3 regions of the Mesorhizobium sp. WSM3873 genome follow, and region 3 is predicted to be linked to each of the others. Evidence: predicted binding sites of a transcription regulator. Region 3 holds the regulator's gene; each other region holds the start of a gene.

Region 1 (3,278 bases), on a different contig from region 3:
CATTGAGCTGAACCTGCTGCGAGGACGAGATGTTGACCGAGTTGATCACTTCCTCATTGCCGGAGAAGCGCGACGCGATCTTGCTCGCCTTGTCGGCCGCGACCGCGTCTTCCGCCTCGCCCGAAAGCACCACGCGCCCGTTGGCCGAACCGACCTTGATCTTGGCATCCGGCACGCTGGCGCGGATGGTGTTGGCGAGCTGATCTGTATCCAGCGTCACCTCGATGTCGATGGTGCCGACGAGCTGCTTGTTCTGGTCGAACAGCGCGATGCCGGTGGTGCCGAGATTGTTGCCCAGCACATAGAAGGACTTGTCGGTCAGCGGGTTGACGTTGGCGATCTCCGGATCGCCGATGACGATCTGATAGAAGGCCGCGTTCGTCATGATCGTCTTGGGCTTGCCCTTGGCGACTTTGATCGAGGCGTTCTTGGTCGCCGAGACGTATACGACGTCGTTGTTTGCCTGGGCCGGCGCCCCAAAGGCTAGCATTCCGGCGGCTGCCAGAAAGGCGCCCGCCGCCATTGCACGCAGAAGGCGCAGCCCTCTCGTCGTCCGTTCTTTGTTCAACACAGGCATTGTCCCGTTCCCGGCCGGTCCCCACCGGCTATTGTTCTTGTTCGTTGGAAGGAACGACGTCTCCGTCGGCGGGCTTGGAGGGAACCTTGTATTCCTCCACCTTCGTGCCGCGCGACACGATCACCGTCTTGAACTTCGGCTCTTCCGGCTCCTTCGCCACCGCATTGACCAGCGAGGCGGCGCCCGCCTCGGCGCTCGCGGCAACCGAACCGCCGAAGGACGAGATGGTGGTAAGCCCGTTGCCGCTGGCGCTGGCATCGGCGGCGGACCGCAAAGACAGCGACAAGGAGCCGACGGTGCGGGCGAGCGCTACCTTCTGCGCCCCTTCGTTCGTGACCTCGAGGGTCACGGAATTGGCGACCTGCGGCTCGGTCTTGCGCTCGTCCGCGCCCTGCCCGACCGAAAGCACCTTGGCGTCGGACACGACGATTTCGGACGTGACCGTCGAGCCGGCTGCCCCTTGCGCGTTCTTGGACACTTCCTGGATTTCGCCGGCATCGCGCGTCAGCACGACGTCGACCCGGTCGCCCGGCGTGATGAAGCCGCCGACGCCGGCGATCTCGTCGGTGCGGATGGTGACGGCCCGCATGCCCGGAGACAGCATGTTGGAAAGTGTGGCGCGGCCGTTCGGTCCCGACAGCTTGGCGAGCAGCACCGGCTCGTTGACCTCGATTGGCGACAGCACGACTCGGCTGCCTTCGGCCAGCAGCTTGTCGATTGTCGGGAAGGCGCCTTGCGGCAGAGAATCCTGCGGCCACGGAATTTCGGTGAGTTGCGACCGGTCGAGCTGCATGCCGTAGCGCAGCGGCGCATTCGCCACGACGATGGTCTTGAACTCGACTTTGGGCTCGTGCGGCACCACGATCGATGCCGTCTTCTGCTCGGACTGGGCCCTCGCCTGGCTTTTGACCCAGAAGTCCGCGGCAAAGATCGAGATCGCGCCGAAAACGGCCGCGATGCCGATCATGGTTATGGCCCTGCCCTTCACAACGAAACCCCTGACGCCCCGTGGTCTTTTGTCGTTGAGGCTCACGCTAGGCGTTAATGTTAAAGAATCAGGAATCCAAAGGGGTGGAGCCCGCCCTATTTCCGGCGGCTTGGTTATCGAATGGTTTTGGAATAAGAGACAGTTTGATCCCTGAACGGAACAGGAACTCGTTCGCCCGCCAAAAGCGTGGCAGTATCGAGGAGTGATTCGCAGTACCGGACTTAATGGCTAGCATGGACGACACCAGCGATCTTTTCGGCAACCCGGAAAAGCAGCCCCAGCAAGTACGCGCGCCCTCGCGGCCGGCCGATCCGCTGGTGCAGGCCGCGAAGCGCTCGGCCGCCGCCCGCGACGGCAGCGAGAGCTACAGCGCCGCCGACATCGAGGTGCTTGAGGGGCTGGAGCCGGTGCGCCGTCGCCCAGGCATGTATATCGGCGGCACCGACGACAAGGCGATGCATCACCTCTTCGCCGAGGTCATCGACAATTCGATGGACGAGGCGGTGGCCGGCCACGCGACCTTCATCGACGTCGAGCTTTCCGCCGACGGCTTCCTGACCGTCACCGACAATGGCCGCGGCATTCCGATCGATCCGCATCCGAAGTTCAAGAAACCGGCGCTCGAAGTCATCATGACGACGCTGCATTCGGGCGGCAAGTTCGACTCCAAGGTCTACGAGACCTCCGGCGGTCTGCACGGCGTCGGCGTATCCGTAGTCAACGCGCTGTCCGATCACCTCGAGGTCGAGGTCGCGCGCGGGCGCCAGCTCTATCGCCAACGCTTCTCGCGCGGCGTTCCGGTGAGCGGGCTGGAGCACCTCGGCGAGGTGCACAACCGCCGCGGCACCAGGACCCGCTTCCATCCCGACGAGCAGATCTTCGGCAAAGGCGCCGCCTTCGAGCCGGCCCGGCTCTACCGCATGACGCGCTCGAAGGCCTATCTGTTCGGCGGCGTCGAGATCCGCTGGACCTGCGATCCCTCGCTGATCAAGGAAAAGGATCAAACTCCGGCCAAAGCCGAGTTCCATTTCCCGGGCGGCCTGAAAGACTACCTCAAGGCCACCCTCGGCGACGAATTCCAGGTCACGCGCGAAGTCTTCGCGGGCAAAAGCGACAAGCAGGGCGGCCACGGCTCGCTGGAGTGGGCGGTGACCTGGTTCGGCGGCGACGGCTTCCTCAACTCCTACTGCAATACGATTCCCACTCCCGAGGGCGGCACGCATGAGGCGGGCTTCCGCAACGTGCTGACGCGCGGGCTTCGCGCATATGCCGATCTCATCGGCAACAAGCGCGCCTCGATCATCACGACCGAGGACGTCATGATCTCGGCCGCCGGCATGCTGTCGGTATTCATCCGAGAGCCGGAATTCGTCGGCCAGACCAAGGACCGGCTGGCCACCATCGAGGCGATGCGCATCGTCGAAACCGCCATCCGCGACCCGTTCGACCACTGGCTGGCCGACAACCCGCAGGAAGCCTCGAAGCTTCTCGAATGGGTGATCGCGCGCGCCGACGAGCGTGTGCGCCGGCGCCAGGAAAAGGAAGTGTCGCGCAAGAGCGCGGTACGCAAGCTGCGCCTGCCGGGCAAGCTCGCCGACTGCACGCAGAACGCCGCGGCCGGCGCCGAGATCTTCATCGTCGAGGGCGACTCGGCCGGAGGCTCGGCCAAGCAGGCGCGCGACCGCGCCAGCCAGGCGGTGCTGCCGCTGCGCG
Region 2 (3,278 bases), on a different contig from region 3:
TCGTTGCGGTCGGTGAACAGCGTCTTGCCGAAGCGGCCTTCGTTGAAGGCGATGAGATGCGACGCGGCGCCGAGGATATGCGCGGTCGAGCGGTAGTTGCGCTCGAGCCTTATGATGGTGGCGCCGGGAAAATCCTTGTCGAAGCGCAGGATGTTGTCGACTTCGGCGCCGCGCCAGCCATAGATCGACTGGTCGTCGTCGCCGACGCAGCAAATGTTGACAGTGGATCGACGCCGGTTTCCCTCCCCCTTGAGGGGAGGGTGGCCGGGTGAAGCCCGGTCGGGAGGGGTCCTCGCGGCAGTGCTCGACGCTCCGGCGCCTGATGACTGGGCGGCGCCTTCCGCGGCGACCCCCTCCGTCCGCTTCGCGGACACCTCCCCCTCAAGGGGGGAGGATTGCGGCCTCTGCGCCAACAAGCGCAGCCACATGTATTGCGCGGTATTGGTGTCCTGGTACTCGTCGACCAGGATGTATTTGAACTTGCGGTGATAGTCCTTCAGCACGTCCGGATAGGCGCGGAAGATGCGGATCGGGTGATAGAGGAGATCGCCGAAGTCGCAGGAATTCAGCGTCTGCAGCCGTTCCTGATAGGCCTTGTAGAGCTGGCGCCCCTTGCCGTTGCCGAAGCTGCGCGCGTCGCCTTCCGGAATCTCGTCGGTGCCAAGGCCCTTGTTCTTCCAGTTGTCGATCATCTGCGCGAAGGTCTTGGCCGGCCAGCGCTTGTCGTCCAGATTTTCGGCCTGGATCAGCTGCTTGATCAGCCGCACCACGTCATCGGTATCGAGGATGGTGAAATCGGATTTCAATCCGGCAAGCTCGGCATGCCGGCGCAGCAGCTTGACGCCGATCGAGTGGAAGGTGCCGAGCCAGGGCATGCCCTCGACATTCTGCTCGCCGATCAGCAAGCCGATGCGCTGCTTCATCTCGCGCGCGGCCTTGTTGGTGAAGGTGACGGCGAGAATCTGCGAGGGGAAGGCCCTGCCGGTGGCAAGGATGTGGGCGATTCGCGTGGTGAGCACCCGCGTCTTGCCGGTGCCGGCGCCGGCCAGCACCAGAACCGGGCCTTCGGTCGTTTCAACAGCGAGCCGCTGTTCGGGATTGAGGCCGTTCAGATAATCGGGCGCACGGTTCTGCGCGTTGCGTGCGGCCATGGCGCGCGCGGCAAGGCCGGATGGGGCGGCGGGCCGCGCATTCGGTTCGTCAAAAAAGGGCATGTCTTCCGAAAAGCCGGACATCGCCCCCGAATGTAGTGATTCGGCAGCGAAAGGCCAGAAGTGTCTCCGTTTTGTTCTAGTTGTCCCTATTCGGGGCCGGCTTGACAGGCGCAACTTGCGAGAGAAAGCTGCCAACAGGGCAGGGACGGCAAGCCGTTGCCTCAGAGGCGCCGCACCGCGCAACAGTCGAAGGAGTATCGTCTTGGCTGTCACCATCACCTCCCTCGTCCTTTTGCTTATCGGCCTGGTCCTCGGCGGCGGCGGCATCTGGCTGGTGACGTTGGGTGGCAGCTGGTACTACCTGATTGCCGGACTGGCCTTCCTGATCACCGCCTGGCTCGTTTTCCGCCGCAGATCGACAGGGCTCTGGCTCTATGCGGCGATCGTGCTCGCCTCGCTGTGCTGGGCGGTGTGGGAAACCGGCTTTGATTGGTGGCAGCTCGGCCCGCGCGGCGGCATCATCGTTCTCATCGCGCTCTGGCTGCTGACGCCATGGGCCAGGCGGGGATTCACCGGTCCGGACGGACGCGCTCCGCTCATCCTGGCGGTGCTCGCATCGCTTGCAGTGGCCGGCTATTCGATGACCGCCGATCCGAAGGACATCGGCGGCACGCTCAACACCGATAAGGTGACGCCGACGGCCAATCTCGGCGGCGACATACCGGCGGGCGAATGGCATTTCTACGGCCGCACGCCGTTCGGCCAGCGTTACTCGCCGCTCGCTCAGATCACGCCGGACAATGTCGCCAAGCTGCAGCCGGCCTGGACCTACCGCACCGGCGACATGAAGGGTCCGGACGACATCGGCGAGACGACCTATCAGGTAACGCCACTCAAGGTCGGTGATGCGCTCTACATCTGCACGCCCCACAATTTCGCCATCGCCATCGATGCCGCGACCGGCAAGGAGAAATGGCGCTACGACCCGAAGATCAAGCTCGATCCCAACCGCCAGCACCAGACCTGCCGCGGAGTTTCCTATTACGCCGATGCGAAGATCGCGGCGGGCCAGCCCTGCGCGGCACGCATCTACCTGCCGACTTCGGACGCCCGGCTTATCGCCCTCGACGCCGCGAACGGGCAAGTTTGTCCGTCCTTCGCCGAAGGCGGCACGCTGAACCTGATGGCCAACATGCCCTTTCCGAAGTCGGGCTACTACTATTCGACCTCGGCACCGCTCATCCTCGCCGGCAAGATCATCGTTGGGGGCGCGGTCAACGACAATTATTCGACCGAGGAGCCGTCGGGCGTCATCCGCGCCTATGACGCGGGCACCGGCGCGCTGTTGTGGAATTGGGATTCCGGCAAACCGGATCAGACGACGCCGCTGCCGGCGGGGCAGAAATACACCAATAATTCGCCCAACATGTGGTCAACGGCGAGCGCCGACGAGAAGCTTGGCCTGCTCTACCTGCCGCTCGGCAACCAGACGCCCGACCAGCTCGGCATGGGCCGCAGCGCCAATGTCGAAAAATTCTCCTCCTCGATCACCGCGCTCGACCTCAACACCGGACAGTTGCGCTGGGTGCGCCAGACCGTGCATCACGACCTGTGGGACATGGACGTGCCGGCGCAGCCGACGCTGGTCGACATCACGACGGGGAGCGGCGTGGTGCCGGCACTGGTAGGGCCGACCAAGCAGGGCGATCTCTATGTGCTCGATCGGCGCACTGGCGAACCGATCATTCCGGTGAAGGAAGTGCCGGCACCGGGCGGAGCGATCGAAGGCGACCATACCTCGCCGACGCAGCCGTCGTCCGACCTGTCGTTCAACCCGAAGCCGCTGACCGGCGCCGACATGTGGGGCATCACCATGTTCGATCAGCTGGCGTGCCGGATCGAACTGAAGACACTGCGTTACGAGGGACGCTACACGCCGCCCTCGCTGCAGGGCACGCTGGTCTATCCCGGCAATTTCGGCGTGTTCAACTGGGGCGGGGTCGCGGTCGACCCGGTGCGGCAGGTGATGTTCGGCATGCCGACTTATCTCGCTTTCACGTCGAAACTCATTCCGCGCGCGGACGTGCCGCCGCCCGGCGACACCAAGGGCAGCGAGCAGGGGCT
Region 3 (3,278 bases):
ACATGGCCAAGGCAGCGGACCGAGGCATGGCGATTTCCGGCATCAGGCTGGTCGAGAAAACCGGCGGCAAGTCGGGCGACTACAAGGTAGGTCCTTAGCATGGCTTTGCTTCCGGTCGCCGACGCGCTCCAACGCCTGTTGGACGGCGCGACCGCGCTGCCAGGCGAAAGCGTGCCGCTGGCCGACGCGTCCGGCCGGGTGCTGGCCGACCCCGTGGTGGCTCTGCGCACCCAGCCGCCCTTCAATGCGTCGGCGATGGACGGCTACGCCGTAAGGGCCGCCGACGTAGCCTCGGCGCCGGCCCGGCTCTCCGTGATCGGCATGGCCCCCGCCGGGCGTGGCTTCACCGGCTCTGTCGGCAAGGGCGAGGCCGTGCGCATCTTCACCGGCGCGCCGCTCCCCGAAGGCGCCGATACCATCGTTATCCAGGAGAATGTCCGCGATCTCGGCGGCGGCGGCATCGAAGTGACCGAGCCGACCGTGGAGGGACGAAACGTCCGTCGCCGCGGCCTCGACTTCTGCGAGGGCGACCTGCTCCTCGAAAAAGGCCGCCAGCTCGATCCGGCGGCGCTTTCGCTGGCGGCATCGGCCAACCATCCGAGTCTCAACGTGGTGCGGCAGCCGCTGCTCGCCATCATCGCCACCGGCGACGAATTGCTGCCGCCGGGCAGCGCGCTCGGCCCCGACCAGATCATCTCGTCGAATGCCTATGGCGTCATAGCTACAGCCCAGTCGGTCGGCGCGCGCGCGCTCGACCTCGGCATCGCCGCCGACCGCAAGGACGCGATCGCGGCCCTGGTCAAGAAGGCGGTCAAGGCCGGCGCCGACGTCATCGTCACGCTTGGCGGCGCCTCCGTCGGCGACCACGACTTGATCCATGACGTGCTGACCGGCGAAGGCATGCAGCTCGACTTCTGGAAGATCGCCATGCGTCCCGGCAAGCCGCTGATGTTTGGCCGGCTCGGCGACATTCGCTGCATCGGCCTGCCCGGCAATCCGGTCGCAAGCCTGGTCTGCTCGCAGCTGTTCCTGAAGCCGCTTCTGGCGCGGCTGGGCGGCCGGTCCTGCCGGCAGGAAATCCGCACGGCCCGGTTAGGCGTCGCAATGCACGCCAACGATCTCAGGCAGGACTATGTGCGCGCCGTGGTCCGCGAAGATGCGGGGGCGTTGATCGCAACACCGTTCGGCATCCAGGATTCCTCGATGTTGAGGATGCTCGCCGATGCCAATGGCCTGATCGTGCGCCAACCCTTCGCACCGGCGGCTCAAGCCGGCGAGGAATGCAGCGTTCTGATGTTACGCTGAACAAAACGTCAACACATTCACTAAACTTTAAACGGTTGCGGAACACAACTGGAACAGATAGTGTTTGTTCTGGGTTTGTTTTTCTGATTCTGGTTTCAGAACCCATGGGGGCCGCCATGCTGACGCGCAAACAACATGAACTGCTGATGTTCATCCATGAACGGCTCAAGGAAAGCGGCATTCCGCCGTCTTTCGACGAGATGAAGGAAGCGCTCGACCTTGCCTCGAAATCGGGCATCCACCGCCTGATTACGGCGCTGGAGGAGCGCGGTTTCATTCGCCGGCTTCCGAACCGGGCGCGTGCCCTTGAAGTGCTGCGCCTACCTGACTCGATCGCGCCCGGCCTCAATGCGGCGAAGAAATTCTCGCCGAGCGTCATCCAGGGCGGCCAAGGCAATCTCGGCCGCCAGATCAAACCCGCGGCGCCCGCCCGCACGCCGACGCCCAGCAATGACGACGACGCCGTTTCAGCCGTCTCCATCCCGGTGATGGGTCGCATTGCCGCCGGCGTGCCGATCGACGCCATCCAGCACCAGACGCATTCGATCACAGTGCCGCCGGACATGATCGCGGGCGGCGAGCACTACGCGCTCGAGGTCAAAGGCGACTCGATGATCGAGGCCGGCATCTTCGATGGTGATACGGTCATCATCCGCAACGCCAGCACTGCGAGCCCCGGGGAGATCGTCGTGGCGCTGGTCGACGACGAGGAGGCGACGCTGAAGCGCTTCCGCCGCAAGGGCGCCTCCATCGCGCTCGAGGCTGCCAATCCGGCCTATGAGACCCGCATCTTTGGTCCTGATCGCGTCAAGGTTCAAGGCAAGCTCGTGGGGCTCATCCGCCGCTACTGAGGGGGCTGCGGCTTGGCTTCCGGCTTCTCGGGCTTCTTGTAAGGCGCTAACCCCCTCGCCTCACGCGAGTAGCGCCGCTGTTCGTGCCAAGGGCGGTACGGTTTTTCGACGGCGTATTGAATGGATGCTCGCGCCGTCGCCGATTGCGGATCGAAGAAGACGGCGGCACTGCCGTCGCGCGCGAGCTGCCGCTTGGTGACGACGAGGATACGTGGATCGCGGCAGGGATTGTAGGCCGTGGCGTCGTTGATGACGATGAGGTCTGCAAAGTCGCAGGCAGGTCGGGAAGCTTCGCGGTTCTCGGCGAGCGCGACGATCGCGCCCGATGGATGCCGGCCAATGCAGAGATCGCCCGTGCAGTAAAAAGGCGATCCAGGCGGCAAGTCGACGGGATCGGCTATGTCCAGCGTGCCCTTGGCGAATGTCTCCGGCGGCACGATCGTTTCGGCCTTGAGCGCGCGTTTCCAGTTATCGGTGGTGAACTCGTTGGAGCGGGCACGATTGACGGCGAGTTCGCCGCCGCCGATCGGCATCGCCACCAGATGCGCGTCCTCCGAGATCAGCAGGTCCGGCGTGCGCACCTGCGGGATGATCATGACGGCCGCGACTGCCAAAGGAATTGCGGCCAGCCTCAGCCAGGTAGTCGCCATCGTGGCGATGACGAGCGCGATCGTCGCCAGCAGCACCGAATGGATCGAGATCAGGCCCACGGCATCGACCGGCGACCACTCCGAAAGCCACGCCGAGATCGCGATCATCGCCGTCAGGCCCTTGCCCATCAAATAGAGGAAGGGCCCGTCGAAGCCGAACGGCATCATGACCGCGCTGGCGACGGCGAGAAACATCACGACCGTGACGATCGGCATGATCGCGAGATTGGCCAGCAGGCTGAGCGGCGAGACGCGCTGGAAATGCCAGATGGCAAACAGCGCTGTGGCACTTCCGGCAATGATCGACGTCATTGCGGCGCCACCTGCTCCGACTGCCAGTTTATGCGACATGAACCGCAGGAACGAACGCTTTGCCGGCGGCGCTCTCACCTTGCCGGCGCGGTAGTCGGACCAGCCGGCATAGGCGCCGACAAGAGCGGCGGTTGCCGCGAACGACATCTGAAAGCTCGGG

Evidence for each region. The regulator LexA, encoded in region 3, represses DNA repair genes until DNA is damaged. The targets are predictions, from matches to a motif close to TGTTCNNNNTGTGTTCNG.
Region 1: the regulator LexA is predicted to act here: its motif matches at 1,716-1,733, upstream of parE (DNA topoisomerase IV subunit B).
Region 2: the regulator LexA is predicted to act here: its motif matches at 1,276-1,293, upstream of A9K71_RS04290 (UvrD-helicase domain-containing protein).

The regions. Positions count from the first base shown of each region.
Region 1 covers NZ_LYTM01000034.1:253,072-256,349, reverse strand. The annotation lists gene A9K71_RS20890 (type II and III secretion system protein family protein) at 1-523, opposite strand, end outside; gene cpaB (Flp pilus assembly protein CpaB) at 606-1,544, opposite strand; gene parE (DNA topoisomerase IV subunit B) at 1,799-3,278, shown strand, end outside.
Region 2 covers NZ_LYTM01000004.1:147,039-150,316, forward strand. The annotation lists gene A9K71_RS04290 (UvrD-helicase domain-containing protein) at 1-1,235, opposite strand, end outside; gene A9K71_RS04295 (glucose/quinate/shikimate family membrane-bound PQQ-dependent dehydrogenase) at 1,417-3,278, shown strand, end outside.
Region 3 covers NZ_LYTM01000008.1:115,261-118,538, reverse strand. The annotation lists gene moaC (cyclic pyranopterin monophosphate synthase MoaC) at 1-98, shown strand, start outside; gene glp (gephyrin-like molybdotransferase Glp) at 100-1,305, shown strand; gene lexA (transcriptional repressor LexA) at 1,422-2,156, shown strand; gene A9K71_RS07570 (ComEC/Rec2 family competence protein) at 2,150-3,278, opposite strand, start outside.